DNA from 3 places in the Actinoallomurus sp. NBC_01490 genome. Region 3 is predicted to be linked to each of the others. Evidence: predicted binding sites of a transcription regulator. Region 3 holds the regulator's gene; each other region holds the start of a gene.
What was found. The regulator LexA, encoded in region 3, represses DNA repair genes until DNA is damaged. The targets are predictions, from matches to a motif close to TCGAACANNTGTTCGA.

Region 1 (10,165 bases), 4.4 Mb from region 3:
CGCGCTCGGCCCGTCGCCGGACGACGCGCGGTTCCGCGTGGCCTTCCTGCTCACCACCGGGGCGGCGGCAGCGGGCATGCTCCTCGCCGCCGCGCGCGGCCGGGGGAGCGCGGCGCGCGGCTAAGCGTTCCTTACCTGGGTGGACGCCGCCTGCGCCCCGGTGAACCGGTACTCAGCGATCCCGTGCCCTGATGGCCCACGGCCGTACCATCGGGAAGAATCGTGCTTGATCAACGAGCAGGCGCAGCGCCGCGTCCGCCGTGGGGGAGGGGCGCGGCGGTTCATCGGGAGGGAAGCGGCCAATGGCGATCGAGATGCGGCGAGCGGCGGTACTGGCGCTGCACTGGCAGGTCAACGTCGTCCGTCGCGACGGCTACTTCGGTGGCATGCTCGGCGAGCCGGTCGAACGCAGTGGTGTGATCGGCAGGGCGGCGCGCTTCCACGAGGACGCGAGCCGGGCAGGCGTTCCGGTTTACTTCACGCGCTTCACGATTCCCGAAGACGAGGGCGAGCTGGTTCGTAACACCGCCTTCATGCGGGCCGTCGCGGACGCGCAGGAAAGCTTCCGGCCGTACGCGCCGGGTGCGCGGATCATTGACGAGATGGACCATCTCGCGAAGGCGGGCAACGTGGTCGACAACCAGAAGCTGTCCGGGCTCGCGGGCAACGATCTGGCGCAGCGTCTGCGCGACGAGGGCGTCACCACGCTCTTCGTGACCGGGGTGGCGACCAACCTGACCGTCGAGCAGACGGCCCGCCACGCCACGGATCTCGGATTCCACGTGCATCCGGTGACCGACTGCGTGACGGCCGCGAGCGAGGACGTGCACCTGGCCTCGCTGGCGAACCTGGATCTCGCGACGGCGGGGTGCCTGCCGGCCGACGAGTGCATGGCCGCGCTGGTGGGTGAGCACCGGCCATGACACCGAGGCCACGTGAGGGTCACGACAGAATCCACACCCGGGCGGTCCCGCTGCCGCTGGCGAGGGTCTTGCCGTCGGGGCTGAAGGCGACCGAGTGCACGGCGCCGGTTTGGCTGGGGACGGTGGCGATGTTGTGTTGAGTGGCGACGTCCCATAGCCGAATGGTGCGATCGTCGCTGCCGCTGGCGAACATATTGCCGTTAGGGCTGAACGCCACGGACCGCACGTTGCTGGTGTGGCCGGCCAGACTCGCGATGTTGGCGTGCGTGGCGACGTTCCACAGGCGAACGGTGTCGTCAATGCCGCCGCTGAGGAGGGCTTTCCCGTCAGGGCTGAACGCCACCGAGTTCTCGCCGCTCAGGGGACCACCGACCTTGAGGGCGGCGATGTCGGTGTGAGTGGCGGCCTTGTACAGCAGGATGACGTTGTCCACACAGCCGCCGGCGAGGGTCTTGCCATCCGGGCTGAAGATCACCGCGTGCACGTCCCCGGTGTAGCCGGGGAGCGTGAAGGATTCGTACGGGCTGGTGCTGTCCTGGTCGGTCTCGCTCGTGGTGTGGGTGACCTTCCTTCCAGCGGAGTGGTGGTGGTCGGGAAGGAGGAAGGCGGTCGCTGAAGCGCCGGCGGCGACGGCGAGACCGACACCGCCCAGGATCAAGGTGCGCCGGCTCGGACCGGAGGGTGGAGGGTCGTGCCGCGCGCCCTTTTCGTCCCGGGTCGCGGTCGGGGCGGTCGCAGCCGCCGGGAGCATCATCGGGGTGCGCGCGGGTGGCGCGGAGGAGGCCGACTGGGGGACCGGGACGGATTCAAGGCCAGAGAGGACACCACGGAGGGTCGCGGTGACCTCGGTGGCATCGGCCGGCCGGTCAGCGGGGTTCTTGGCCAGCAAGCGCTGCAGCAGGTCATCGAGCGCGGGGGAGACCCCCGGACGCTTGTCCCGCAAGCGCGGAGGCAGGCTGTTGAGGTGCTGGTCGCGCAACAACTCGACGGACGGGCCGGGGAACGGCGGGGCTCCGGTCAGGATGGCGTACAGGGTCGCACCGAACGCGTACAGGTCAGTGCGGGCGTCGGCGTGATCTGCCCGCCACTGCTCGGGGGCCATGAACGCCGGCGTGCCCAGCACCCCGCCGGTCATGGTCAGGCCACTGGTCGCCCCGGCGTGGCGGGCAAGGCCGAAGTCGCAGATTTTCACCGCGCCATCGGCCAGACGCATGAGGTTGGTCGGCTTGATATCGCGATGCACCACACCGTTGTCGTGTGCGTAGGCCAGCGCATCGGCGACCTCGGCCATGAGCGAGACCGCGGAACCGACCGGCGGCCCGCCGGGACACTCGGCGAGCAGCGCATTGAAATCGCGGCCGTCCAGCAACTCCATGACGACATAAGGCCGGCCGTCATGATCTTCGATGTCGTGGACCACGGTGATGCCCGGATGCCGCCGCAGTGCGACCGTCGTTCCTTGACGGACACCCACTCGACCTTTTGTTCAACCTGCGCCGTCGGTCGGCTCGTGAGCCGGTCGGAACACGGGAATCACCGAGCTCGGCCCGGCGTCAGGGAGCGATCATGGTCGAACATGTGTTTGAACGCGTCGCGTAGACTGAGGTCATGACGCTTGCGCTCCAGGGGTCCCTGCTGGACTGCGGCGACGAGATCGAGCTCGGCGTGCTCGGCTCGTCGGTGCGGCGCACGGTGCTCGACCGCGGAGCGTGGATCGACCTGCGGCCGGGCTGGGTGACCGGCTCCGACGTCCTGTTCGACCGCCTCGCCCGCGCCGTGCCGTGGCACGCCGAGCGCCGGCACATGTACGACCGCGTCGTGGACGTCCCGCGACTGCTGAAGTTCTACGGCGAGGACGAGGAGCTGCCCGAGCCGATCCTGCGCGAGGCGCGCGACGCGCTGACCGCGCACTACGCACGCGAACTCGGCGAGCCGTTCCGCACCGCGGGGCTCTGCCTCTACCGCGACGGTGCCGACAGTGTCGCCTGGCACGGCGACCGCATCGGGCGCGGACGTCGCGAGGACACCATGGTCGCGATCGTCTCGGTCGGCGCGCCGCGCAGCCTGCTGCTGCGCCCGCGCGGCGGCGGTCCAACGCTGCGCCACGACCTCGGTCACGGCGACCTCCTCGTCATGGGCGGCAGCTGCCAGCGCACCTGGGAGCACGCGATACCCAAGACCGCCCGCCCGGCCGGCCCGCGGATCAGCATCCAGTTCCGCCCCCGCGGCGTCCGCTGACCGCGCGGCGGCCTGTCTCCCTGATGGGGGAGTGGCCGGCGCGTGCGACGTCCACTGATCGCACAGGGGTGGCCCGCGAGAGCCTCTGTCGGGGGACGGTCGAGGGGTTGCCGGATCCGGCCAATCTCCTCCACCCCTTCCGGTGCCCTCCACACTCCTGAGCTGGCAAAAGCGGGGAATTCGCCGGTTTCACCGGCACGGTCGGGATACTTTTCCACCTTTTCTAATGCGGACGCGGAAGATATCTACCTACTAATGGGTATCCATGCCGACCCGGAAGGAGAAGCCCCGCCGATCCCCCGCGGTTCCCTGCCGCCGCGACCCGACGCGAACGCATCGCCCGCGGGAGTGCACGACAGTCCCCAGGTCTCCCCCTCCTTGGAGGATCACGTGGCACTACGCAAGCGCTCATCCCAAACGGCGCGCAGATCGCGTCTCACCGTCCTGTCCGCGGCGGCCCTGCTGTGCGGCGCGCTCCTGGCGACCGCCCGGCCCGCCGGCGCCTCCGCCGACCCGATCACCCATCCCGAACGTGACTGGCTGGGTTCGCAGGTGGCCAAGCACGAGCCGGGCTCCGGCCGGATGCTCGTCCGGCCGAACGTCGTCCAGACCCCCGGCCTCGATGTGAGCGGCTGGCAGGGCAACGTCGACTGGGCCTCGGTGGCGGCGAACGGCGCGCGGTTCGCCTACGTCAAGGCGACGGAGTCGACGACCTACACCAACCCGTACTTCTCCCAGCAGTACACCGGCGCGTACTACGCGGGCATCGTGCACGGCGCGTACCACTTCGCCACGCCCGACACCTCGTCCGGCGCCGCCCAGGCCGACTACTTCGTCGCGCACGGAGGCGGCTGGTCCAAGGACGGCATGACCTTCCCCGGCATGCTCGACATGGAGTGGAACCCCTACGGCGCCGCCTGCTACGGCCTGTCCGCCGCCGGGATGGTGAACTGGATCCTCTCGTTCAGCAACGAGTACCACGCGAAGACCAGCCGCTGGCCGGTCATCTACACCGCGACCAGCTGGTGGAGCCAGTGCACCGGCAACACCGGCGACTTCTCCTCCACCAACCCGCTGATGCTCGCCAACTACAACGGCTCACCGGGCCCGATGCCCTACAACTGGGGCTTCCAGACCATCTGGCAGTACGCCGACTCCGGCGTCTTCCCCGGAGACCAGGACTACTTCAACGGCGACTACTCGCGCGTCAAGGCCCTCGCGAACGGTTGACCCGCCGGACCGGGTTCCGTCCCGCCGGGCACGCCCGGCGGGACGGATCCTCCCCTGACCTCCGGCGCGAGCCGGAGCCCCCGCACCGCCGCCCCGGCGGCATCACACAGGAAGAGAGGCAGCGCACCCTCCGGCGGCGGCCGGAGTCCGTGCGCGGACACCAGTTGACGTCCTCCCACGCCTGAAGGCGGGGATTCCAACCCGATCACCTACACGCAGGAGGGAACAGGTTGAGGTTCGCGGTTCATGGCCCCGCCCAATGGCTGGAGGGCTCCCCGCTCGGGAGGTCGGTCGGGGTCGGTTGGTCGGGGCAGGAACGTCACGGCACGTCCTGCCGCGATGTTCTTGGCCGCGTTCACGTCCGCGTGATCGGTATGCCCGCAGGCGCGACAGCGAAAGACCGCTTGGCTCTCACGGTTGTCCGCTGCGCGATGCCCGCAGGCATGACAGGTCTGGGATGTGTACGCGGGATTGATCTTTTCTACCCGGCCGGCGGCTTTGTGCTCCAGACGGGTCGCCAACTGGCCCCATCCGGCTGCGTGGATGGATCGGTTGAGTCCGGCTTTGGCCCGCACGTTCGCCCCCGGTGCGGCGATGGTGCCGCGTGCGGAACGCACCATGTTGCCGATCTTGAGGTCTTCGATGCGGATCAGGTCGAAGCGGCGGGCCAGATCGGTGGAGGTCTTCTCGACCCAGTCCTTGCGCCGGTCGGTCTGGCGGGCTTTCAGCCGGGCGATCGCGGTCTTGACGCGCCTGCGCCGGTTCGACCCACGCTGCGCCCGGGCCAGCCGGCGTTGCAGACCCACCTTCGGGATCCGAACCTCACCCACCTTGCGGGACGGCCGCCGAACATCCCAGTGACGGCCGCGCTGCCCGACGATCCGGAACCCTGCATGGACGCCCGCCTTACGCCACTTCGGACGCCGATGGGTCCCGGCGAAGAAATTCGCCATGGCCTGGGCGAAGTCACGCAATGCCTGCTGCTGCACCGTCTGGGACCCCGCCGCCAGCCACTCGAACTCTCTCCTGGCCTCGGTCAGCTGCCGGGACTGTTCGGCATAGCCCGGCGCGCTCGCCCGTCCCGGCCGCCAATGCCGGTGCTGCTCCACCGCCAAATTCCATACATACCGGGCGTGCGCGCAATGCTCCAGCAACACCGCCTCCTGAGCAGGCGTGGGCTGAAGCCGAAATCGCATGCCACGACGCTAACCACCACCACCGACATTTCGAGGAGGGAGCGGCGTTTCCACCCCGGCCGCAAGGCCGGGGTCTCAACGCCGCGCAGCCGATGAACGAAAACTCGATCACCCGGCGCAACGCCCTGCTCGCCGGCGCCGGCGCGGCCTTCGCGACGGCCGGCCTGGCCGGGAGCGCGCGGGCCGCCGGGCGGAGCACCGTACGGCCCGCCGCCCTGACGCCGGAGCAGCAGGCCGGGCAGCGGGTCATCTACTCCTACTCGGGCACGACCGTCCCGCAGTCGCTCCTGGACGCGATCTCCGGTGGCCGGGCCGCGGGCGTGATCTTCTTCGGCGACAACATCTCGAGCCTCGACCAGATCGCCTCGGTCTGTGAGCAGCTGAACGAGGCCAACGCCGCCGGCCCGGTCGGCGCGCCGCTGCTGCTGATGACCGACCAGGAGGGCGGCCAGGTGCGCCGCCTGCCCGGCGGGCCGGCGATGTCGGAGAAGGAGATCGGCCAGTCGTCCGACCCGGTCTCGGCGGCGACCAGCGCCGGGGACGAGGCCGGCGCGCTCCTCGCGAGCGTCGGCATGAACGTCAACCTCGCCCCGGTGCTCGACGTGTACCGCAAGACCGGCGACTTCGAGGACCAGTACGGCCGCTCGTACAGCAAGGATCCGGCCGTCTGCGGTGAGCTCGGCAGCGCGTTCATCACCGCGCAGCAGCGGCACAAGGTGGCGGCGACGGCCAAGCACTTCCCGGGCCTCGGCTCGGCGTCCAAGAACCAGAACACCGACTCCGTGCCCGTCACGCTCACCGCCTCCGCGTCCACGCTGCGCTCGGTCGACGAGGCGCCGTACAAACCGGCGATCAGCGCGGGCGTCAAGCTCGTCATGCTGTCCTGGGCCACCTATCCGGCCCTCGACCCGGACTACCCGGCCGGGCTGTCGTCGACCATCGTCCAGAACGAGCTGCGCGGACGCCTCGGGTACACGGGCGTCACCATCACCGACTCGCTCACCGCCGGCGGTCTGGCGAACTTCGGCACGACGGCGCAGCGCGCGGTCGCCGCCGCCAAGGCGGGCATGGACCTGCTGCTCGTGTGCGGGGAGAGCCCGACGTACGGCCAGAGCGCGGTCACCGGCCTGGCCGACGCGCTGCGGTCCGGAACGCTCGGCCAGAGCACCTTCGACGCCGCCCGCACCCGCGTCACCAACCTGCGTAACAGCCTGGCCTGACGGCGTGGCCGGGGGCCCGCGGGCCCCCGGCTATTCGCCGGTCGTGCCGTCGACGATCTCGCGTGCGATGTCGAGGTGGCCGGCGTGGCGCGCGTACTCCTGGAGAAGGTGGAACAGGATCCGCGCCAGCGGCGGCGCCTGCTCCGGCTCGGTGAACCGGCCGCCGAGGCGCGCGACATCGGTCAGCGCCGCCCCCGCCGCCAGCTCGCGCGACCGGCGCACCTCCTCGTCGTAGGTGGCCAGGATCTCGGCGGCCGGGGCGTTCGCGGCGAACTCCTCCGCGTCGCCGTCCGCCGGCCACGGCACGACGTCCTCGGCGGCGAACCCCCAGCGCATCCAGCGGCGTTCGACCCAGCCGAGGTGCTGGACCAGGCCCAGCGGCGACCACCCCATCGGCGCGACCGGGGAGCGTAGTTCTTCCTCGGACAGGCCGTCGAGCTTGCGCCGTACGGTCTCGCGGTACCAGTCGAGGTAACCGAGCAGTAGCTCACGCGTGTCGGAGACCTTCATACCGGGCCCGTCGAGCGGGGCCGTCACCCACTCCGGCCGCATCACCGCTCACCCGGCGTCCGGGCGGGGGACTCCCCGGCCGGGAACAGGATCGGGCTGAGCAGGTGCCGGGTGCGCCCCGGCGACGGCGCGTTGCCCATCCGGGGTGCGATCACCGCACGCAGTTCGCCGATCAGCTGGGCGCGCTCCTCGTCGCTGAGCCAGATCGCGTGCTGCCGGTAGCCCACGAGGTCGGCGGCGGGATCGGCGTCGTCGCGGTCGAGGTAGGCGTTGTACTCCGCGAGCAGCGTGGCCATGGCCACGGCGAACACCCGGCGATGGTCCTCCACCGAAACCGACGCGGCCGTCTCGGCGTCGACGGTCGCCCGCGCCCGGTGCAGCCGGTAGCGGCGTTCGACCGCGCCGCGCGTCCGGTGCTCGTCCGCGACCTCGAGCAGGCCCCCGTCGGCCAGCAGGCCGACGTGCCGGTAGACCGTCGCCTTGGAGACGTCGGGCAGCAGGTCGCACAGCTGTGACGTCGTCAGCGTCCGGCCTCCGGACATCGCGTGCACGACCCGCAGCCGTACGGGATGCAGCAGCAGCTCCACGGCGTCCATGGCCCTATGTTCTCACGTCTGATACTTTTCTCAAACATGAGAACAATGGAGGCCGCGATGCCGCGTACGTCACCGGAGAGCCGGACCGCGCCACCGAGGGGACACCGCTACACCGTCGGCGGGCGGCGGCTGATGCTGCACCGCTCCGGCACCGGAGGCCCGGCGGTGGTGCTGCTGCCGGGGTCGGGCCTGGTCGGCCTCGACTACCTCAACCTGCACGACCGCATCGCCGAGCTGACCACCAGCGTGCTGTACGACCGGGGCGGCACCGGCTGGAGCGACCCGGCGGAGCTGCCCCGCACCGCCGCCGAGGTGACCGACGAGCTGCGCGACCTGCTCACCGTCGCCGGCGTGCCCGAGCCGTACGTGCTCGCCGGGCACTCGCTGGGCGGGGCGTACGCGCGTCACTTCGCGCAGCGCTTCCCCGGCGCGGTGGCCGGGCTGCTCCTGCTGGATCCCTTCCACGAGGACATGGTCACCCGCGCGCCCCGGCGGGTGCTCGACCTGCTGGCCGAGATGAAGAGCCGCGCGCTGCCCGAGCCGTCACGAGAGCAGCTCGACGCCGCACGCGGGCAGCTCCTCACGTTCTTCGAAGCCTGGCCGGACGACGTCCGGGTCCCGCTCGCCGAACACCACCTCGGGTCCTGGCGGACCGCCTGGCAGGAGGACGGCAACCTCTACGACGAGGTGTCCGCCGAGCTCCGGAGCGGGCCGGGCCTGCCCGACGTGCCGACGATCGTGCTGAGCGCGATGGGGCGCGACGCCGTCCAGGCCCACCTGTGGCCGGAGGACCTGCTCCGGGAGATCAACGACGGCAAGCGCGCCCTGCACGCGGAACTGGCCGCCTCGGTCCCGCGCGGTGAGCACCGCGTCCTCGAGGACGCCGGCCACGGCTGGCTCCACGAGGAACGCCCCGACGCCGTGCTCCAGGCCGTCACCGACCTGCTCGCCTGAACTAACTCAGGGTCGAGACGAAGCGCTCCGCGTCCGCCGCGGACATCCCGGTCTCGGTCTGGACGAGCGAGACCGCGCCCGCGAGGTCGCCGGCGTCCCGCATGGTCCGCGCCCGGTCGGCGACGCTGCCCTGGCCGCCCGGAGCGTACGGCAGGGGCTCGGGCAGCGGGCCGCTCTTGAGCGCGTCGACGATCCGCTTGGCGTCGACGAGACCCAGGCCCGTGGCCTGCCGGACCTCCTTGACGGCCAGGACCGGCTTGTTCTCCCCGAGCAACGCCCGCACGCGTACCTGCAGGTCGGCCGGCAACGCCATGGGCGGGTGCGCCCCGGGCGCCGCCTGCCCTCTCCCTCCCCGGGCAAGGCCCACCGAGATGATCGCGACGAGCAGGACGAGACCGGCCACGAGCGCCAATACAGTCATGGCCGGATTCTGCCAGAACAGGGTCTTATCGCCGGTGTGCTCTCCGGACGTCCATGACGCGCTCAGGCCGCGGCCGGAGGAGTCGGTCCTACACCTGCGAAGGGATCGCTCCCCAGTGAAGGGACAGCCCGGTGGCGGCACGATCGGCGGTGATCTGCATCATGCTGCCGAGGATCGTCGCCCTGTCCGCCACCAGGGCCGTTCCGTCCGGCCCGTAGGTGATCCGGTCGCTGACCAGCACCGGCGCATCCTCGTCCTCGTCCAGGTGCCGGGCCGTGTGCGCGTCGAGTACATCAGGCCGAATCGTCTCCGATGCCCGGGCCACCACGACACCCACGTCGGCCAGGGCCGCGTACAACGACGTGGAGGTGAAATCCACCTCACCCAGCAGGTCCGCGTGCGGCTCCCGCACCCAGGAGACCTGATGAATCGCCCGGCGGCCGGCGAAGGCGCGCACCCGCTCCAGCCGCAGCCCGGTCTCGGTCTCGCGGACCCGCAGCCGCGCCGCGATGCGCGCGGGCACGCGGAGCCGCGCACGGGCGACCACGATGGTGCGGACCTCGTGACCTTGCTCGCGCAGATCGTCGGCGAAGCTCCGCAAAGATCCCAGCTGGTACGCCAAATGGGGCGGCGTGACAAAGGTGCCCTTGCCGGGGCGCTGGACGATCAACCCCTCGGCGCCCAGCTCCCGTAGCGCCTGGCGCAGCGTCATCAAGGTGACGCCGTACGCGGCGCTCAGCTCGCGCTGTGCGGGCAGCGCCTCGCCGGGGGCGTAGTGGCCGTTGCGGATCTTCGCGGCGAGGTCGGCGGCGATGGCCCGGTAGCGTGCCATGCTGCTCCCTCCTCATCGCCGGCCGCGCGCCTCGATTGTCGCCGG
Region 2 (10,165 bases), 5.8 Mb from region 3:
CGTTCCGCGTCGTCGTGCGGGCCGTCGGGGCACTCGGGGTCGGGCGCGTCCGGGTCGCAGGAGAACCGGCAGCCCGCCACGGCGGAGATGGCCGGCAGCAGCCCGGCGAGCGCACGGACGATGGTCGACTTCGCGGTGCCCTTCTCGCCGCGTACGAGGACGCCGCCGACCGACGGCGACACCGCGTTGATCAGCAGGGCGAGCTTGAGGTCCTCGAGCCCCGCCACGGCGGAGAACGGGTAGGTGTTCACCCGGTGTTCGTCCTTCCTCGGGTTGCGCGCCCGTAGGTGGCCTGCAGGTGGCGGCCGGAGTCTCCTGGCTCCCGGATCGTCACCCGCCCTCGGCCTTCCGGCTTACGCCGTGGCCGTCGGTGAGGGCGAACTCCCCGGTCACAGTTGCGCGACAGCCCCGGAGTCTCACCGGGTTCCTCCGCGTACCGCCGACGCACAGCATCGCACACAGCCGATCCGTCCTCGACAGGTGTATGCCGGTCTGTTCCTGTTTGAATGGAACACGTTCTACTTCTTCCGGAGGTGCGCATGAGGCTCGGCATCAACCTCGGCTACTGGCAGCGGGACCCCGTTGACGACACCGAAACCGTGCTCGCCGCCGAGCGCCTGGGCTATGACCAGGTCTTCACCGCGGAGGCGTACGGATCGGACGCCTTCACCACGCTGACCTGGTACGGCGCGCGCACCTCGCGGATCGGCCTGGGCACGGCGGTGACGCAGATGTCGGCACGCACCCCGGCCGCAACCGCCATGCACGCGCTGACCCTCGACGCGCTGTCCGGCGGACGGCTCACGCTCGGGCTCGGCGCGTCCGGGCCGCAGGTGGTGGAGGGCTGGTACGGCGTGCCGTTCGCCCGTCCGCTCGCGCGCACCCGTGAGTACGTCCAGATCCTGCGCGACGTGTGGCGACGCGCCGAACCGGTGACCAGTCCCGGCCCGCACTACCCGCTGCCGCTGCGGTCGTACGGGGCGGGCGACGGGGTGACGGGCCTGGGCAAACCGCTGAAGTCGATCGCGCACCCGGTGCGCCCGGACATCCCGGTCTACCTCGGCGCGGAGGGCCCGAAGAACGTCGCGCTGTCGGCCGAGATCGCCCAGGGCTGGCTGCCGCTGTTCGTCGACCCCGAATGCATCGAACCGGTCTTCGGCGCGTCACTGCGCGACCGCCCGGACGGCTTCGACATCGCCGCGACCGTCACCACGATCGTCACCGACGACCTGACGGCCGCGCTGGAGGTGGCCAAGATCCCGCTGGCCTTCTACATCGGCGGCATGGGCGCCCGCGACCGCAACTTCCACCTGGACCTGATCGGCCGGCTGGGGTACGCCGAGGAGGCCGCGCGGGTGCAGGACCTGTTCCTCGCGGGTCGCCGGGACGAGGCGGTCAAGGCCGTACCGGACGCCCTGGCCGACGCCATCTCCTTGCTCGGCCCGCTGGACCGCATCCGCGAACGGCTGGAGCTGTGGCTGGACTCCCCCGTGACCACCCTGCTGATCGCCGGCGTGAAGGACGAACCGACCCTCAAGGCGATCCGCGCCATGGTGCCCGCGTAAGCGCCGGCGCCCCATCCAGAACCTGCGGGCCGTTCTCACGGCTTGTCAGCACCCCGACCTTCGTCACCCACCGTTGTGGGACGTAGCGTCGAGTAGAGGACCTGGTCGTGCCAGTGTCCGGCGCGCCACTGGGCCTGGCGGAGGACGCCCTCCCGTTCGAAGCCCGCCTTCTCCAGTGCCCGCTGTTCGGCGAGGTTGCCGCTGTCGGTGAAGGCCTGGATCCGCTGGGCGCGCGTGTGGTCGAACAGGTAGGCCACCAGGAGGCGTTGCGCCTCCGTGCCGATCCCCCGGCCCTGGCAGCTCGGCCGCAGCCCGATCGCGACGGTCCAGCACCACGACGTCTCCGGACGGCCCCACGAACTCTTGAACCACTCGACCCGGCCCGCCACGTCGCCGTCCTCTGCACAGACCGTGAGAGTGCCGCCGTCCGGCGTGAGCAGTCCCGTCTCGGCGAACCGGCGCCGCAGGTCGACGGGGCTGCGGTACCCGAACCACTGGTGAACGCCGGTCCCCTCGGGGCCTGAGAACTCGGCCTCGAAGAGATCGAGGTCCGCCTGCGTGACGGGCCGCAGGACCACCCGCGTATTGATCACGCGTGAACACTACGAGACGCCGGCGGGTTCAGTCCCAGGCGCGCGACAGCATCCAGGTGTCGCTCGCCTCGTCGTAGCGGAGTTCGTACACGCCGATCTCGTGGTCCGGGGTGGCCTCCACCTGCCAGAACTCCCGGGCGGCCGGTTCCTCGGCGTCCGGGTTCCGGTCGCGCCACCAGTCGCGGCTGGTCACCCAGTGGTCCAGGACGCGCAGCACGGTGTAGAGACGCCCGTGCCAGACGAACCGTGACGGCCGGCCGTCGGCCCGCCACACCTCGACCGGGTCGCCGTACGCCCGGCTCATCCGGACACCGTCCACACGTCTCGTCGCCGCCTTCCCGGTCGAACGCCGCCGAAGTGCCCGGGGGAAGACAGGCGTCATCGAACATACGTTCGCATCGACGTTTTGGGAAGAGGGCGACCGGCGCCGATCGGTGATCCGACCGCGACGCGCCGTGCGGATCCGGCGTCCCGCACCGTCAGATCACCGTTTCGGAGCTCCGCTACCCGACAAAAGGATGAGCGACATAGCATTGAACAGGTAAAGTGCGATGTCGTGGCAAGAGGTACTCGTACGACAACGGTGCGTAACGCTTATTTTCACGACAATCCGCTTAAATGAGGCATAGCGGTAGTGTCGGGCAAAAACTCCGTCCATCTCCCCTCGATCCCGCCTACGCTTCCTCAGCGGTCAACGGGCCCGGACAGATGATCCGTCGTCCGCCGCCACCGCCCGCAGCGGCTCCTCTTCCCGTCCACCACCCCTCGTTCAACCCCCCGTCCCGGACGGTCGCTCTGGAGGTGCTCGATGTCCGACGCGCAAAGCCCCACCGTCCGCCGTCGCCGACTGGGCATGGAACTCCGCAGGTTGCGTGAGGCCTCGGGCCTCATGATCGAAGATGTCGCCAAGCACCTCGAATGCTCGATGTCGCGGGTCAGCCGCATCGAGACCGGCAAGTCCGTCGCCCGGATCAGGGACGTGCGCGACATGCTCGACCTGTACAAGGTCGGCGACGCGGCCCAGCGCGAGCAGCTGCTCACCCTGGCCAAGGACGCCCAGCAGCGGGGCTGGTGGACCGAGTACGAATCGGTGCTGTCCGCGGGGCTGGACACCTACGTCGGGCTGGAGGCCTCGGCGGCCTCGCTCCGCACCTTCCAGACCCACCTCGTCCCCGGGCTCCTGCAGACCGAGGAGTACGCCCGCGCGCTGATCAAGGTCGGGCGGCCCACCGAGAGCCCCGACAACATCGACCGGATGATCTCCCTGCGCCAGCGGCGCCAGGCCATGCTCGCCGACGCCGGCACCCTGGAGCTGTGGGCCGTGCTCGACGAGGCGGTGCTGCGCCGGCCCATCGGCGGCGTCACGGTCATGCGCGCCCAGCTCGCGCGGTTGCTCGAGGCGGACGAGCTCCCCAGTGTCACGATCCAAGTGCTGCCGTTCGCCCGCGGCGCCCATCCCGGGCTCGGCGGCGCTTTCACCATCATCGGCTTCCCCGATCCGACGGATCTGGACGTCGTGTACGTCGATTCGCCCGCGGGGAACATTTTCCTGGAGAAGGACAGAGACGTCCGCCGCCACACCACCTGGTTCGACCATCTACGAGCCGCCGCGCTGCCGCCGGACGAGTCGACCGACTTCATCGCCGCGATCGCGGATGAGTTCAAGAAAACGTCCCCGTACCCACGGGGATGATCGGTTCACCATGAAAGGAGAGGTGGGGGATGGGTTGCGACCCCGATCTCGCGGACACCGGCTGGCGCACGAGCAGCCGCAGCTCGCAGGGGGCGGACTGCGTCGAAGTGAGCATCCTCGAAATCGTGAGCGAGCACTGACGTAACTGCTCCGAACGGCCGCGGGGGTCGGTCCCCCGCGGCCGTCCTGGGAGGTCGGTCGGGGTCGGTTGGTTGGGAAGAACAGGGAGGTCGGTCGGTGGGAGAGAACAGGCTCGGGCGCGGGATACGGTCGGACGCGTAACCGAACGAAGGAGCACGAATGCTGCCCTGGTCGGCCGAGTTCGCCGGACGCATCGACGAGCACATCCTCAGCAGTGACCTCCTGCGCGGCAACCCTCTCGGCGACCCGCACGAGCGCCCGCTGGAGGTGTACGTCCCGCCGGGGTACGACGAGGAGCCCGAGCGGCGTTACCCGTCCGTCTACGTGATCCAGGGCTACACCGGCCAGCTGCCCATGTGGCACAACCGCGCGCCGTGGCGGCCGACCTTTCCCGAGCTCGCCGACCAGGTGTTCGCCCGCGGAGAGGCCCCGCCGGTCATCGTCGTCTACGTCGACGCCTGGACCTCGGTCGGCGGCAGCCAGTTCCTCGACTCGCCCGGCACCGGGCGCTACCACTCCTACCTGTGCGACGAGGTCGTGCCCTACGTCGACGCCCGCTACCGCACGCTGGCGAGCCGCGACCACCGCGCGATCAGCGGGAAGTCCAGCGGCGGCTACGGCGCGATGATCACGCCGATGCTGCGGCCGGACGTGTTCGGCGCGCTGGCCACCCACGCGGGCGACGCGCTCTTCGACGTCTGCTACCGGCCGCACTTCCCCAAGGCGGCGCGGCAGCTGCGCGACTCCTACGACGGGTCGGTGGAGGCCTTCCTGGCCGACTTCCGCGGCCGGATCGCCGGCACCAAGGACACCGACCTCCCCCTGATCGAGCAGTACGGCTACTCCGCGGCCTACTCCGCCGACGAGGACGGCACCGTACGGCTGCCCTTCGACGACACCGGCAACGTGATCCCCGAGGTCTGGGAGCGCTGGCTGGCCTGGGACCCCGTGCTGATGGCCGCGCGCCCCGAGCACGCCGAGGCGCTGCGGTCGCTGCGCGGCATCTGGATCGACGCCGGCACCCGCGATGAGTACCACCTCGACTTCGGCGCGGTAGCGTTCCGGCGCGCGGTCGAGGCCGCCGGTGTCGCCGACGACGACGTCCACTTCGAGCTGTTCGACGCCGGGCACGGCGCCATCGAGTACCGCTACCCGCTCGCCCTCGCCTGGCTCGCCGAACGCCTCACACCCTAGGCAGGCTCGCGCGGAAGACCGTGCCGGACCCGGTCACCTCGACCGGGCCGCCGCGGTGCCCGGCGAACACCGCGTCGCCGCGCCGCAGCTCCAGCTCCTGCTCGTCGCGGCGGAGCCGTACGCCGCCCTCGGCGCACAGCAGCAGCTGCGGGCCGGCGGCCGGCAGCACGGGTCGCCGGGCGGCGTCGAGACGCGAGAGCCGGAACTCCGGCGCCGGGGTGACGTAGACGTCCTCGCCCTCGCGGTGCTCGGGCTCGATCACGTCCGGCGGGCCCGGCTCGAACGAGGCGACGGACAGCAGCTCGGGCACGTCGACGCGCTTGGGCGTGAGCCCGGCGCGCAGCACGTTGTCCGAGCCGGCCATCAGCTCCACCCCGGTGCCGCTGAGGTAGGCGTGCGGACGGCGCGGCGGGACGTACAGCGCCTGGCCCGGCCGAAGCCGTACCTCGCTCATCAGCATGGCGACGAGCACGCCCATGTCGCCGGGGTGACGCGCGGCGAGCGAGGCGTACGGCTCGGGAGCGACCGCGGCGGCCTCGGCCACCACGTCCTTCGGCGAGGGCCAGGTCAGCAGCGTCTCGACCGCGCCCCGCAGGTCACCGGCGGTGAGCAGGTCCACGACGGGCCGCAGCGCGGCGATCGGGGCCAGCAGCGCGGCGCTCTCGCGTGGGTCGCGCAGGCCGCACAGCGCGCGGAAGTCGGTCAGCGCGCACAGGATCTCCGGCTTGGGCCAGGAGTCCTTGTAGTTGCGGGACGGGTCGCCCTCCGGGGCGGTCTCGGCGGCGAAGCCCCGCTCGGCCTGCTCCCGGTCGGGGTGGACCTGCAGCGAGAGCGGCTCGGCCACCGCGAGCACCTTCAGCAGGAACGGCAGCCGGGGCCCGAACGCCGACACGGACGCGTCGCCGAGCGCCGCGCCGGGGTCGGCCGCGATGACGTCGCCCAGCGGCCGGCCCGACCGCAGTCGCGACGGCGCGGCCGGATGCGCGCCGATCCACAGCTCCGCCTGCGGCGCCTCGGTGGGGGCGGGACGGCCGAGGAACTCGGCGAGCACCTCGTGCGACCCCCAGGCGTACTCCTGGATCGGATTGTCGAGAAGTTCCATGTCAGGCCGTTTCGGGGTGGTGGACGAGGGCGGCGACGCCGAGCAGGCCGGCCTGCCCGTCGAGCGCGGATCGGACGATCTCCACGCGGCGTACGAAGGCGAGCCCGGCGTAGTCGGCCATGGCGGCCCTCAGCGGGGGTTCGAGCAGGTCCCAGGCTCGTGCGACGCCGCCGCCGATCACCACACGGTCGAGGTCGCACAGCGCGGCGGCGGAGGAGATGCCGGCGGCCAGCGCGCGCGCCGAGCGGTCGAACGCCGCCAGGGCCACGGAGTCGCCGTCACGGGCGGAGGCGGCGAGCGCCACGCCGGTGGTCTCCGCGCCGGACCAGCCGTTGGCGAGCGCCCAGCGGACCATCGCGGGCCCGGAGGTGATCGTCTCGACGCAGCCGCGGGCACCGCACGGGCACGGGTCACCGCCGAGGTCGACGACCGTGTGCCCGATGTGCCCGGCGTTGCCGGTGGCCCCGGCGTACACGCGGCCGTCGAGGATGAGACCGCCGCCGACGCCGGTCGAGACCACCATGCCGAGCATGGCGCGGACGCCGCGGCCCGCGCCGTGGTGGTACTCCCCCATCGCGCCCGCCACGGCGTCGTTCACCAGGGCGACCGGCCGGCCGCCCAGCAGGGCGGCGAGCCGGTCCCGCACCGGGAAGCCGCGCCAGCCCGGGATGTTCACCGGGCTGACCGTGCCGGCGATGGCGTCGAGCGGGCCGGCCGAACCGATGCCCGCGCCGGACACCTCCTCGCCGCCGACCGCCTCGGTGGCGACGGCCGCCAGGGCGGCGAACACCTCCTCGGCGTCGCCCTTGGGCGTCGGGCGGGTGGCGAGGGGGCCGAGGCGCCCGTCGGGGCGGACGAGCGCGGCGGCGAGCTTGGTGCCGCCGATGTCGATGGCGAGCACGCTCGCGGCCGGATCGTTGGTCTCTGCGGCGGTCGCGGAGGTCGCAGGGGTCGCGGACGCCGTCTCACGCACGTCGGTCAAGGTCGAAGCTCCAGCACGTGCACACCATACGGCTCCAGCGCCACCTCCTCACGCGCGGGCTCGGCCCCCGCGGAGGCGGCGGCGACCTCGGCGACGGCCTTCAGCTCCTCGCCGGCCTGGCTGACCAGCACGGCGAACCGAGTGCCGTCGGCGCGGACCAGCACGTCCGCCGACACGCGCGGGTCGGCGACGGTGACCGGGCGGCGCACCCCGGCGAGCGTGGCGAGCGCGTCGTAGAGGCGGTAGGTCGGCTCGGGGTTCACCCGCGGGGTGACCGCCGCCATGTGCTCCAGCGGGTACGTGCACAGCACCAGCCAGCCGTCGCCGTGCCGGCGGCGCAGCACGGCCGGCCGCCCATGGCCGTCCACCGCGACGACCTCCGCCGTGGTGGGCCGGACCGGCAGGTACGAGCGGCTGTGCTCGGTGCCGGCGGCGCGGAACGCCAGCGTCGTGCCCTCGGCGAGCGGGCCGAGGGCGGCCGTGAAGGTCAGCTCGACGACGTCGTCCTCGATCGGGTCGGCCAGGCCGTACCGGAGCCGGTGCTCGACCCCGAACATCGCGTTCATGTGGGAGTACCACGGGCCGCGCTGCCAGCCGTGCGAGCCCGCGCAGTAGGAGACGTACACGACGGCCCCGCCCTCGGCGAGCTCCTCCAGCCGGTGCCAGCCCGGCCCGGTGAGCTGCTTGGCCGACGGCACCAGGTACAGCCGCGCGTCCGGCGCGATGCCGTCGCTCTCGCGGGTGAGGCCCGCCGGCAGGTCGGCGGCCCGCGCGGTCACGTACGCCTGCCGCAGCGCGCCGAACACGTCGGTACGGTCGGCGGCCTGGGTGAAGGGGAAACCGGCGTCCAGCACCGCGGGCACGACGAGCGCGGTGTCGGTCGCGGCGCGCTCGCAGGCCGCCAGGTCGACCCGGGCGAGCGTCGCGCCGAACCGGCGCATCTCCTCCAGCGCCGGCTTCGGCGTGCCGTCGGCCCGCGTCAGCCCGAAGTGCAGCTCGAACGGATGGTGGCTGTACGGCGGCTGGTCCACCAGGTCGAAGTCGGTGTTGTTCCAGCCGAGCCAGCCGGTCGCGCCGCCGAGCAGGCTGTTGTACAGCACCTGCCGGTAGTAGTGCGCGGCGTTGTCGTCGGAGACGAAGTCGGAGGAACAGCCGAACTCCTCCAGCACGACCGGCCGGCCGTACGTCCCGGCCAGCTCGCAGATGAACGCGGCGCCGTAGTGCTGGCGGACCAGGTCGTCCTCCATGCGGTACACATGCGGGCCGACGAAGTCGGTGACGTCGGCCAGCTCGCGTACCGAGAAGCCGTTGTCCTCCCCCGTCACCTCGACGCCCCAGGCGCCGTCGCCGATCGAGACCGGCTCGGCCGCGCCGCCCGCGCGCACCGCCCGGACCATCAGCCGGGCCCACGCCGTCACCTGCTCGGTCGGCGCCTTACCGCCGTAGATGGGCATCTCGTTGGTGATCAGCCACCCGGCGATCGCCGGGTGCCCGCCGTAGCGCCGGGCCATCTCCTCGGCGAACCACGCCTGCCGGTCGACCATCCACACGTCCGCGTACAGGTCGCGGCCGGCCCGCCAGGCCGGGTCCCAGTTCTCCCCGGACATGTGGCCGACGATGAACGTCGGGATGGTGGCCATGGCGCGTTCGGCGTGCGCCTCCAGGAAGTCCGCGTAGTGCCCGGCGAGGGTCTCCTCGATCCGGTCGGGCTCGGGCATGAAGTCCGGCCAGTAGAAGAAGGAGCGCGTGGTGTTCAGCCCGTGCTCGCGCAGGACGTCCAGCTCCTCCCGTACGACGCGGGGATCGTAGGAGCGCCACATCAGCGGCCCGCCGGTGCGCGACCAGAAGTTGACGCCGAGCCACGCGGCGCCGGGCAGTTTGGCGAAGTTGCGGTGCAAAGAGGTGCCTTTCTGCAGGGGCCCGTCAGGACTTGACCGCGCCGGCGGTGAGGCCGTGGACGAGGAAGCGCTGGAGGGCGAGGAAGCCGACCACCACCGGCAGGCTGATGACCAGGGAGGCCGCCATCACCTCGTTCCAGTAGACCTGGCCCTGGTTGGAGTACTCACGAAGGCCCACCGCGAGGGTGCGGGTCGAGTGGTCGGTGAGGACGGAGGCGAACAGCACCTCGCCCCAGGCCGTCATGAACGCGTAGATGGCGACCGCGACGACGCCCGGGGCGGCCACCGGCAGGATGACGCGGAACAGCGTCCGCATCGGCCCGGCGCCGTCCACCCGCGCGGCCTCGTCCAGCTCGCGCGGGATCGTGTCGAAGTAGCCGGCGATCAGCCAGATCGAGAACGGCAGCGCGAAGGTGAGGTAGGTGATGGTCAGCCCGAGCCGGCTGCCGTACAGCGTGATGCCGGTGTACCGGTCGATGTTGACGAAGATCAGGAACAGCGGCAGCAGGAAGAGGATGCCCGGGAACATCTGCGTCGACAGCACGGCCGTCATGAACGTGCCGCGGCCGGGGAACCGGTACCGGCTGACCGCGTATCCGGTGAAGATCGCGATGATGACCGAGCAGACCGTCGCGCAGCCCGACACGACCAGGCTGTTGATGAAGTAACGGCCCAGCGGCACGGTGTGCCACATGTCGACGAACGGCCGGAGGGTCACGTGCGTCGGGATCCACCGGAAGGCGCCCTGCACGTCCCGCAGCGGCTTGACCGACGAGGTGACCATCACGTACAGCGGCAGGACGGTGAAGATCGTGAGGAGGGTCAGGACGACCCGGCGCGTCCAGCGCACCGCCGACGACTCACGCATGGCGGCTCCTCAACTTTCCGGCGCCCAGGTACCCGAGCGTGACGATCAGCAGGAACGCCAGCAGCAGCACGGACATCGCCGAGCCCAGGCCGAAGTTCCAGGTGAGGAATGAGGCGTTGTAGATGTGGA
Region 3 (10,165 bases):
TCGACGTCGTCGTCGGTGTGCACCGACGCCGGGTCCTGGCCGGCCGCCTGGGCGGCGCGCTCCTCGGCGGAGAAGATGCCCAGCTCGGCCCGCGTCTCGTAGGGCAGGTGGTCCAGGGCGAGACGGCGGAAGATGTAGTCCATCATGGAGTTCGCCATGCGGATGTCCGGGTCGTCGGTCATGCCCGCCGGCTCGAACCGCATGTTGGTGAACTTCTCCACCCAGGTCTCCAGCGGCACGCCGTACTGGAGGCTGATGGAGATCGCCATGGAGAAGGCGTCCATGACCCCGGCCAGGGTGGAGCCCTGCTTGCCGAGCTTGAGGAACACCTCGCCGAGGCCGTTGTCCGGGTACGTCGAGGCGGTCATGTAGCCCTCGGCGCCGCCGACGGAGAAGCGCGTCACCGTGGCCGGGCGGCGCTTGGGCAGCCGCGTGCGCACCGGGCCGACCTCGACGGGGGCCGCGGCCGGCTCCGCCTTCTCCTCGGCCTTCTTCTTCGCCGCTGACAGCGGCTGGCCGACCTTGCAGTTGTCGCGGTAGATCGCGAGCGCCTTGAGGCCGAGCTTCCAGCCCTGGAGGTAGACCTCCTCGATGTCCTCGACCGTCGCGCTCTCGGGGACGTTGACCGTCTTGCTGATGGCGCCGGACAGGAACGGCTGCGTCGCGGCCATCATCCGGACGTGGCCCATCGGGCTGATCGCGCGCTCGCCCATCGCGCAGTCGAACACCTCGTAGTGCTCCGGCCGCAGGCCGGGGGCGTCGACGACGTGGCCGTGCTCGGCGATGTACTCCACGATCGCCTCGACCTGCTCGGGCTGGTAGCCGAGCTTCTTCAGCGCGCGCGGCACGGTGTTGTTCACGATCTGCATCGACCCGCCGCCGACGAGCTTCTTGAACTTCACCAGCGCGAGGTCGGGCTCGATGCCCGTCGTGTCGCAGTCCATCATCAGGCCGATCGTGCCGGTCGGCGCCAGCAGCGAGGCCTGGGCGTTGCGGTAGCCGTTCCTCTCGCCGACCTTGAGGCACTCCTGCCACTGCCGGGTCGCCTCGGTGTGGATGGCCTTGTCGATCTCGTCGAGCGTGCGGACCTGGTCGTTGGCCGCGGCGTGCTTGCGCATGACCCGCTTGTGGGCCTCGGCGTTGCGCCCGTAGCCGTCGTACGTGCCGACGACGCCGGCGATTTCGGCGGAGCGCCGGTAGGCGACGCCGGTCATCAGCGAGGTGATGGCCGCGGCGAGCGCACGGCCGCCCTCGGAGTCGTACGCGTGGCCGGTCGCCATCAGCAGCGCACCGAGGTTGGCGTAGCCGATGCCGAGCTGGCGGTACGCCCTCGTGGTCTCAGCGATCTTCTCGGTCGGGAAGTCGGCGAAGGTGATGGAGATGTCCATCGCCGTGATGATCAGCTCGGTGAGCTTGACGAAGTTGTCGACGTCGAAGGTGTTGTCGTCGTTCAGGAACTTCAACAAGTTGATACTCGCCAGATTGCACGACGAGTTATCAAGGCTCATGTATTCGGAACAAGGGTTACTTGCGGTGATGCGCCCGGTTTCCGGGTTGGTGTGCCAGTCGTTGATCGTGTCGTCGTACTGGATGCCGGGGTCGGCGCACTCCCAGGCCGCCTTGGCGATCTTGTTGAAGAGGCCCTTCGCGTCGACGGTGTCGATCACTTCGCCGGTCAGGCGGGCCCGCAGGCCGAAGGAGGAGCCGGACTCGACGGCGCGCATGAACTCGTCGCTGACCCGGACGGAGTTGTTGGCGTTCTGGTACTGGACGCTGACGATGTCCTTGCCGCCGAGGTCCATGTCATAGCCGGCGTCGCGGAGCGCGCGGATCTTGTCCTCCTCGCGCGCCTTCGTCTCGATGAACTCCTCGACGTCGGGGTGGTCGACGTCGAGCACCACCATCTTGGCCGCCCGCCGGGTGGCGCCACCGGACTTGATCGTGCCCGCCGAGGCGTCGGCGCCGCGCATGAACGAGACCGGGCCGCTCGCGGTGCCACCGGAGGAGAGCAGCTCCTTGCTGGACCGGATGCGGGAGAGGTTGACACCCGAGCCGGAACCGCCCTTGAAGATGACACCTTCTTCCTTGTACCAGTCCAGGATGGACTCCATCGTGTCGTCCACCGACAGGATGAAGCACGCGCTCACCTGCTGCGGCGACGAGGTGCCGACGTTGAACCACACCGGCGAGTTGAAGCTGAACACCTGGTGGACCAGTGCGTGCGTCAGCTCGTGCTCGAAGATCTCGGCGTCTTCGTCGCTCGCGAAGTAGCCGTGCTTGCGGCCGGTCTCGGCGTACACCCCGACGACCCGATCGACCAGCTGCTTCAGGCTCCACTCCCGCTGCGGCGTGCCGACGGCGCCCCGGAAGTACTTCGAGGTGACGATGTTGGTCGCGTTCACCGACCAGAACTCGGGGAACTCCACACCGCGCTGCTCGAAGTTGACCGAGCCGTCGCGCCAGTTGGTCATGACGACGTCGCGGCGCTCCCACCGGACCTCGTCGTACGGGTGAATGCCGGGCCGGGTGAAGATGCGGCGCATCTTCAACCCCTTGCGGCCGCCCCTCCCGCGCCGTGCCTGGCCGCTCACCGTCTCCGTCATGACCTCCCCCTTCTCAGGCCGAACCGGCCCATTCCAAGGATTACCTCGTACAACACGCAATCGGGCGCCGGTGTTACCGGTCGCGCTCCGCCGCGCGAAGAGTCTCGATTTCCTTCTCGAAGTCGTCGATCGACTCGAACCCCCGGTAGACGGAGGCGAACCGCAGATAGGCGACCTCGTCCAGCTCGCGCAGCGGCCCCAGGATGGCCAGCCCCACGTCGTGCGAGCGCATCTCGGCGGTGCCGGTGGCCCGGACGGCCTCCTCGACACGCTGTCCGAGCTGAGCCAGTGCGTCCTCCGTCACCGGGCGCCCCTGGCAGGCCCGGCGCACCCCGGCGACGATCTTGTCGCGGGAGAACGGCTCGGTGACTCCGCTGCGTTTGGCGACCATCAGGAGTACGGTCTCCTGGGTCGTGAAACGACGACCGCACTCGGAGCACGACCGGCGCCGCCGGATCGCCGCGCCGTCGTCGGTGGAGCGACTGTCGATCACCCTGCTGTCGGGGTTGCGGCAGAACGGGCAGTGCACGGTCGATCCCCCTCCCCCGGCGTTACGTCTCGATTACAGCGGCTTCACTGCGTAACCACAACCTGTGGTGAACTACATCCGTGTAACTACTAGATGTTGTGGTCTACCGTACGGCTCCGCAGAGGCCTCCGCAACCTCGTCGGCAACAGGAGCACGAAGAGCCCGCTCACGTCACGGCGACGTCGGCGTGTCGCGCCCTCGCCCGGCGAGGGGAACCGGCGAGCGGCGAGGCCGTCAGCGCGCGGGAATGTAGACCTTCTGGCCCGGATTGACGACGGCGCCGGACAGGGCGTTGAGGTCGATGATGCGCTGCACCGTGACGCGGGGGTCGACCTCCGGCCGGGCGCGTACGGCGATGCCCCACAACGTGTCGTGCGGCCCCACGACCACCGACTCACGGGCGACCGCCGGCCCTCTCTCTCCGCCCGACGTGGCACGGGCGCCGTGCCGCGCCCCCGTCCAGAAGCCGGCGAGGAGCACCAGGGCCACGGCACCGACCACGACGACCCGGCCGCGCCGGGTGAGCCGCACGGGCGCGGCGGGATGAGGCCGAGCGGATGAGTTCATGCCTCCCCCTTCGTCGGAGGAGAGACCCGACACACGTGTTCGTCGATTCGCTCGCTCATGTCGATCTCCCCTCGCCGAGTCGAAAGAGATTTCGATCGAACATCAGTACGAGTTGTACCGCGAGAGCCGACGAATTTCCAGGACATCTTCGAACAGGTGTTTGATCATTTAGCGCGAAGGCGCTAACGTCCGTGTACAGGAACGAAATACCGGCGACAGCGCGTCACCGGAGCACAGTCATCCAGCGGAGACATAGATGAGCAAGGTTCGGGAAATGCCCGACGGCCCGCGCGACGAGTCGGGGCTGACGGCACGCCAGCGCAAGGTTCTGGAGGTGATCCGCGACTCCGTCCAGCGCCGCGGTTACCCTCCGTCGATGCGCGAGATCGGCGAGTCGGTCGGGCTGACGAGCACCTCCAGCGTGTCGCACCAGCTGCGCGCGCTGCAGCGCAAGGGCTTCCTGCTGCGCGACCCCAACCGCCCGCGCGCCGTCGTGGTCCGCATGCCCGGCTCGGCCGCCGTACGGAGCGAGCCGGAGTCGTACGAGACGGCCTCGGGGCAGGAGACGGCGACCCGTCCCGCGCCCGCGTACGTGCCTCTCGTGGGCCGCATCGCCGCCGGTGGCCCGATCCTGGCCGAAGAGGCCGTGGAGGACGTCTTCGCACTGCCCAAGCAGCTCGTGGGCGAGGGCACGCACTTCCTGCTCAACGTCACCGGTGACTCGATGATCGAGGCCGCGATCGCCGATGGCGACTGGGTGGTCGTCCGCCAGCAGCCGGTGGCCGAGAACGGCGACATCGTCGCCGCCATGATCGACGGCGAGGCGACGGTCAAGACGCTGAAGCGCCGCGACGGCAAGGTGTGGCTGATGCCGCACAACCCGGCGTACGACCCGATTCCGGGCGATGACGCGACGATCCTCGGCCGGGTCGTCGCGGTGCTGCGCAAGATGTGATCGACGCGTCTCCGGACTGTGCACGGTGAGGGCGCCCCGCCATGGGGTGCCCTCACCGCATTTTGATGTCGCCTTTGCGGGCATTCGCCCCGCCACGGCGTGCGTCCGGTCTCGCAGCGCCGCCGACAGGCGGGGCTGCGAGACGGGCACTACGCCGGGACGATGTTGACGATCTTGGGAGCGCGGACGACGACCTTGCGGATGCCGCGGTCGCCGAGGGCGGCCTGGATCTTCTCCGACGCCAGCGCCAGCCGCTCCAGCTCCGTCTCGCCGATCTCCGGAGAGACCTCGAGCCGGTCGCGGACCTTGCCCGCCACCTGGACCACACAGGTCACCGACTCCTGGACCAGCAGGGCCGGCTCCGCCGTCGGCCAGCCGGCCTTGGCCACGGAGCCGTCGCGGCCCAGGCGCTCCCACATCTCCTCGGCGGTGTAGGGCGCCACCAGTGACAGCATCACCGCCAGCGTCTCGGCCGCCTCGCGTACGGCGGGGTCGGCCGGGCCCGCACCGGAGTCGATCGCCCGTCGGGAGGCGGTGGTCAGCTCCATCATGCGGGCCACCGCGACGTTGTAGCGGTGCGCCTCGACCAGCCGGGTGACCTCGTCGATCGTGCGGTGGGTCACCTTGCGCAGCTCGCCGTCGCCCGAGGCCGGGGCGGCGCCGGGCACCGAGGCGACGTCCGCGGCCACCCGGTGCGCGCGGGCCAGGAACTTCACCGCGCCGGACGGCGACACGTCGGCCCAGTCGATGTCGTCCTCGGGCGGCCCGGAGAAGATCATCGTCAGGCGCACCGCGTCGACGCCGTACTCGGCGATCTGCTCGCCCAGGTCGACCAGGTTGCCGGTCGTCTTGGACATCGCGGAGCCGTTGAGGATCACCTGGCCCTGGTTGACCAGCCGGGTGAACGGCTCGACGCAGTCCAGCATGCCCATGTCGTACAGCACCTTGGTGAAGAACCGGCTGTACAGCAGGTGCAGGATCGCGTGCTCGACCCCACCGGTGTACTGGTCGACCGGCATCCACCGGCGGACCTTCTCGACGTCGAACGGGCCCTCGGTGTAGTCCGGCGAGCAGTAGCGCAGGAAGTACCACGAGGAGTCGACGAAGGTGTCCATCGTGTCGGTGTCGCGCTTGGCCGCGCCGCCGCACTTGGGGCACGCGACGTTGACCCAGTCGGTGGCCGCCGCCAGCGGCGAGACGCCGCGCGGCGCCAGGTCCGCGCCGCGCAGGTTGTCCGGCAGGCGTACGGGCAGCTGCTCGTCGGGGACCGGGACCTCGCCGCACGCCTCGCAGTGGATGATCGGGATCGGCGTGCCCCAGAAGCGCTGCCGGGAGATCAGCCAGTCGCGCAGGCGGTAGTTGACGGCCGCCTTGCCCAGCCCGCGCTCCTCCAGGATCTCGGTGATCCGCGGGATCGCGGCGGACTTGGTCAGGCCGTCCAGCGGGCCGGAGTTGACCAGCTCGCCCTCGCCGGGGGTCGCGACACCGGACTCGGCGGGGTCGGCCTCGCCGGTGTGCACGACCACCCGCACCGGCAGGTCGAACCGGCGCGCGAAGTCCAGGTCGCGCTGGTCGTGCGCGGGCACCGCCATGATCGCGCCGTGGCCGTACTCCGCCAGGACGTAGTCCGAGGCCCACACGGGCATGCGCTCGCCGTTGACCGGGTTGATCGCGTAGCGGCCCAGGAAGACGCCGGTCTTCTCGCGGTCGGCGGCCAGCCGCTCGACCTCCGACTCGCGCGCCACCGTCTGGCGGTACGCCTCGAACTCGGCCCGCTGCGCGGGCGCGCAGATCTCGTCGGCCAGCGGGGCGTCGGCGGCCACCACGAAGAACGTCGCGCCGTACAGCGTGTCGGGCCGGGTCGTGTAGACGGTGACCGGCTCGTCGCGGCCCTCGATCTCGAACACGACGTCGGCGCCCTCGGACCGGCCGATCCAGTTGCGCTGCATCGTCAGCACGCGCTCGGGCCAGTCGAGGCCGTCCATGTCGGCCAGCAGCCGGTCGGCGTACTCAGTGATCTTGAAGTACCACTGGGTCAGCAGGCGCTTTTCCACCAGGGCGCCACAGCGTTCGCAGTGGCCGGCGATGACCTGCTCGTTGGCCAGCACGGTCTGGTCGTTGGGACACCAGTTGACCCGGCCGCCCCGGCGGTAGGCCAGGCCGCGCTCGTAGAAGCGCAGGAACAGCCACTGGTTCCAGCGGTAGTACTCCGGGTCGGAGGTGTGCAGCCGGCGCGACCAGTCGAAGGAGATCCCGTAGCGGTGGAACGACTCGGCCTGCGTGTCGATGTTGGCGTACGTCCACTCCGCCGGGTGGGAGTCGCGCTTGATCGCGGCGTTCTCGGCGGGCAGGCCGAAGGAGTCCCAGCCGATGGGGTGCAGGACGTTGAAGCCGTGCTGGTTCCAGTAGCGGGCGCTCACGTCGCCGATGGCGTACGCCTCGGCGTGGCCCATGTGGAGGTCGCCGGAGGGGTAGGGGAACATGTCCAGCGCATACTTGCGAGGCCGCTCATCACCGGGGTCCTCGCCGGCGGTGAAGGGTTTCAGCTCCTCCCACCGGGCCTGCCATTTCTCCTGAATCGCCCGTGGGTCAAAGTTCTCGTCGGCGCCAGTCATCGTTCCTCGTCTGATTCGCACGGCTTCGGCTCCACGAAACTGTGCCCCTTAGAAGGTCTCTCCGCATGAGAAGGCCCCTCGCACAGGAGGGGCTGCCGCGTCGACCGATCGGTTACGTCAACGCGGCCGGCTAAGGAGCAGCCGAGAGCGCATATCCCAAGACTAGCGCAGGCGCAAGCAAGAACCGTCGTGCTTTGACGCCACGGGTGACGCCGCCCTTCCTCACGGGCCAGCTTACTTTTAGGAAGGTTTCCAGTAAATTTCCGAGCAGGGTCCCCGCCAGGACTCCCCATCCGAGGAGGTCACCCATGCACGGAAAGCTCGCCCTGGCCGTCGCCGGCGCCGCGGCCGTGGCGGTACCCCTGCTCACCGCCACCCCCGCCTTCGCCCACGGCTACACCACCTCACCGCCCAGCCGCAGCTACCGCTGCGCCCAGCACCAGGTCACCGACTGCGGTCCGATCCAGTACGAGCCGCAGAGCGTCGAGGGCCCGAAGGGATTCCCCCAGGCCGGCCCGGCGGATGGTCAGATCTGCAGCGCGAACCACACGGAGTTCGCCCAGCTCGACGACCCGCGCGGCGGCGCCTGGCCGGCCGCCTCGATGACGAGCGGCGCCTCGTACGGCTTCTCGTGGACCTTCACCGCCATCCACGCGACCACGTCGTTCCGCTACTTCATCACCAAGACCACCTACGACCCGACCAAGCCGCTGACCCGGGCCGCCCTGGAGTCCACGCCGTTCCTGCAGGTGAACTACGGCGGTCAGCGGCCACCGAACCCGCTCACCCACACCGGCACGCTGCCGGCGCGGCACGGCCGCCAGCTGATCCTCGCCGTCTGGGACATCGCCGACACCGGAAACGCCTTCTACTCCTGCGCCGACGTCGTCTTCAGCTGACCGCTCCGCTGCGATATCAATGGGAACCTCCCCATTGATATCGCAGCAGGAGGCGCCGATGCTCAACCTCTCGGTCGTTCTGGACGACGCCGCACGCGACAACCCCGACCACGAGGCGCTGGTCTTCGGCGACATGCGTCTGTCCTACGCGTTCGTGAACCAGATCGCGAACCAGGTCGCGAACCTCCTGCGCGCCCGCGGTGTGCGGCCGGGCGACAAGATCGCACTCGCCTGCCCCAACCTGCCGTACTTCCCGATGGTCTACTTCGGGGCCCTCAAGGCCGGCGCCGTGGTCGTGCCGCTCAACGTCCTGCTGAAGCGCCGGGAGATCGCCTACCACCTGGAGGACTCCGAGGCGAAGGCCCTGTTCTGCTTCGAGGGCACGCCGGAGCTGCCGCTGGGCGAGGCGGGCTGGGGCGCGTTCGGCGACGTGCCGGGCTGCGAGCACTTCTTCCTGCTGCCCGCCACTCCCCTGGCGACCGAGGTGCCGTACGGCGAGTCGATCTGGGCCGCGCTCGCCGGGCAGTCGCAGGAGTTCGAGACCGCGCGGACGGACGCCAACGACACGGCGGTGATCCTCTACACGAGCGGCACGACCGGCCGGCCCAAGGGCGCCGAACTCACCCACCAGAACATGCTGCTCAACGCGATGGTCTGCGACAGCATGTTCGAGACGGCCGGCGACGACGTCTTCCTGGCCGCGCTCCCCCTCTTCCACGCGTTCGGCCAGTCCGTGGTCCTCAACACGGGCTTCCTGCGGCACGCCACGATCGTGCTGATGCCGCGCTTCGAGGCGGGCGCCGCGCTCGACCTCATGCTCGCGGAGAAGGTCACGTTCTTCGCCGGGGTCCCCACGATGTACTGGGGGCTGCTCACGCACGAGGGCGGGCACACGCAGGAGGACCTCGAGCGGATCGCCGCGTCCCTCTCGACGGCGTCGAGCGGCGGTGCCGCCCTGCCGCTGGAGGTCCTGAACCGGTTCGCCGAGCGCTTCGGGGTGAACATCCTCGAGGGGTACGGCCTGTCGGAGACCTCGCCCGTCGCCTCCTTCAACCGGCCCGACCGCCCGGCGCGCGCGGGCTCGATCGGACGGCCGATCTGGGGCGTGGAGATGAAGCTCGTCGACGAGGACTGGAAGGACGTGGGCGACGGGCCGGGCGAGATCGCCATCCGCGGGCACTGCGTCATGAAGGGGTACCACCGGCGCCCGGAGGCCACCGACGAGGTGCTGCGCGACGGCTGGTTCCGTACCGGCGACATCGCCCGGCGCGACGAGGACGGCTATTACTACATCATCGACCGCTCGAAGGACATGATCATCCGCGGCGGGTTCAACGTGTATCCGCGGGAGATCGAAGAGGTGCTGATGACGCATCCCGACGTCTCGCTCGCCGCCGTCGTCGGGATCCCGCACGACACCCACGGCGAGGAGGTCAAGGCGTACGTCATCCCGGTGCACGGCGCCACGATCAGCGAGGACGCGCTGGTCGCGTGGGCCCGGGAGAACCTCGCGAACTACAAGTACCCGCGCGTCGTGGAGTTCCGCGACGAGCTGCCGATGACCGCGACCGGGAAGATCCTCAAGCGCGAGCTTCGCTAATTCCGTACGCTTACGACCCGTGAAGACCTTGATTGCCGCCGCTGCCGTGTTCGTCCTAGTGGCGGCGGCGGCGACCGTCTTCCTGTTGAACCGCCACACCGACAGCGGCCCGGACGCCTTCGCCGGGGCCTACCCGTTGGTCACCGCCGACCCGACCGGCGTGCCCGCGCTGTCCTGGCGGCCCACCGGCACGCCGGCGGGCCCCCTGCCGACCTTCCGCGGCTCCGGATCGCCGGTGACCGGGACGATCACCGACCGGCAGAGCGGGATCTCCTACGCCCTGCTGGGGTCGCCCTGGAAGCGGCTCACCTCCCGGCTGAGCTCGGCCCACACCTCCGGCGAGGAGGTCGACAGCAGGCGCAAGGACTCCAAGCACTTCTGGTACGCCGCGGTCTAC

Region 1: a site for LexA is predicted at 2,494-2,509, ahead of OG417_RS21680 (alpha-ketoglutarate-dependent dioxygenase AlkB). Genes of this name have one in related genera too.
Region 2: a site for LexA is predicted at 2,540-2,555, ahead of OG417_RS14220 (DUF6504 family protein). Genes of this name have one in related genera too.

What each region holds. Positions count from the first base shown of each region.
Region 1 is NZ_CP109433.1:4,549,469-4,559,633, forward strand. Features, by position in the region: gene OG417_RS21665 (MFS transporter) at 1-124, shown strand, start outside; gene OG417_RS21670 (cysteine hydrolase) at 303-923, shown strand; gene OG417_RS21675 (WD40 repeat domain-containing serine/threonine protein kinase) at 943-2,397, opposite strand; gene OG417_RS21680 (alpha-ketoglutarate-dependent dioxygenase AlkB) at 2,532-3,161, shown strand; gene OG417_RS21685 (lysozyme) at 3,552-4,391, shown strand; gene OG417_RS21690 (RNA-guided endonuclease InsQ/TnpB family protein) at 4,601-5,587, opposite strand; gene OG417_RS21695 (glycoside hydrolase family 3 N-terminal domain-containing protein) at 5,680-6,807, shown strand; gene OG417_RS21700 (DinB family protein) at 6,838-7,359, opposite strand; gene OG417_RS21705 (helix-turn-helix domain-containing protein) at 7,359-7,913, opposite strand; gene OG417_RS21710 (alpha/beta fold hydrolase) at 7,950-8,867, shown strand; gene OG417_RS21715 (hypothetical protein) at 8,869-9,288, opposite strand; gene OG417_RS21720 (GntR family transcriptional regulator) at 9,377-10,120, opposite strand.
Region 2 is NZ_CP109433.1:2,945,997-2,956,161, reverse strand. Features, by position in the region: gene OG417_RS14235 (magnesium chelatase subunit D family protein) at 1-251, opposite strand, end outside; cobalamin riboswitch at 309-430, opposite strand; gene OG417_RS14230 (LLM class F420-dependent oxidoreductase) at 540-1,565, shown strand; gene OG417_RS14225 (GNAT family N-acetyltransferase) at 1,601-2,158, opposite strand; gene OG417_RS14220 (DUF6504 family protein) at 2,187-2,462, opposite strand; gene OG417_RS14215 (helix-turn-helix domain-containing protein) at 2,967-3,851, shown strand; gene OG417_RS54300 (DUF397 domain-containing protein) at 3,881-3,991, shown strand; gene OG417_RS14210 (alpha/beta hydrolase) at 4,152-5,186, shown strand; gene manA (mannose-6-phosphate isomerase, class I) at 5,176-6,288, opposite strand; gene OG417_RS14200 (ROK family protein) at 6,290-7,261, opposite strand; gene OG417_RS14195 (cellulase family glycosylhydrolase) at 7,267-9,168, opposite strand; gene OG417_RS14190 (carbohydrate ABC transporter permease) at 9,194-10,036, opposite strand; gene OG417_RS14185 (carbohydrate ABC transporter permease) at 10,029-10,165, opposite strand, start outside.
Region 3 is NZ_CP109433.1:8,935,673-8,945,837, forward strand. Features, by position in the region: gene OG417_RS41220 (vitamin B12-dependent ribonucleotide reductase) at 1-2,603, opposite strand, end outside; gene nrdR (transcriptional regulator NrdR) at 2,677-3,132, opposite strand; gene OG417_RS41230 (LysM peptidoglycan-binding domain-containing protein) at 3,367-3,699, opposite strand; gene lexA (transcriptional repressor LexA) at 3,956-4,654, shown strand; gene leuS (leucine--tRNA ligase) at 4,804-7,269, opposite strand; gene OG417_RS41245 (lytic polysaccharide monooxygenase auxiliary activity family 9 protein) at 7,578-8,168, shown strand; gene OG417_RS41250 (long-chain-fatty-acid--CoA ligase) at 8,227-9,768, shown strand; gene OG417_RS41255 (hypothetical protein) at 9,788-10,165, shown strand, end outside.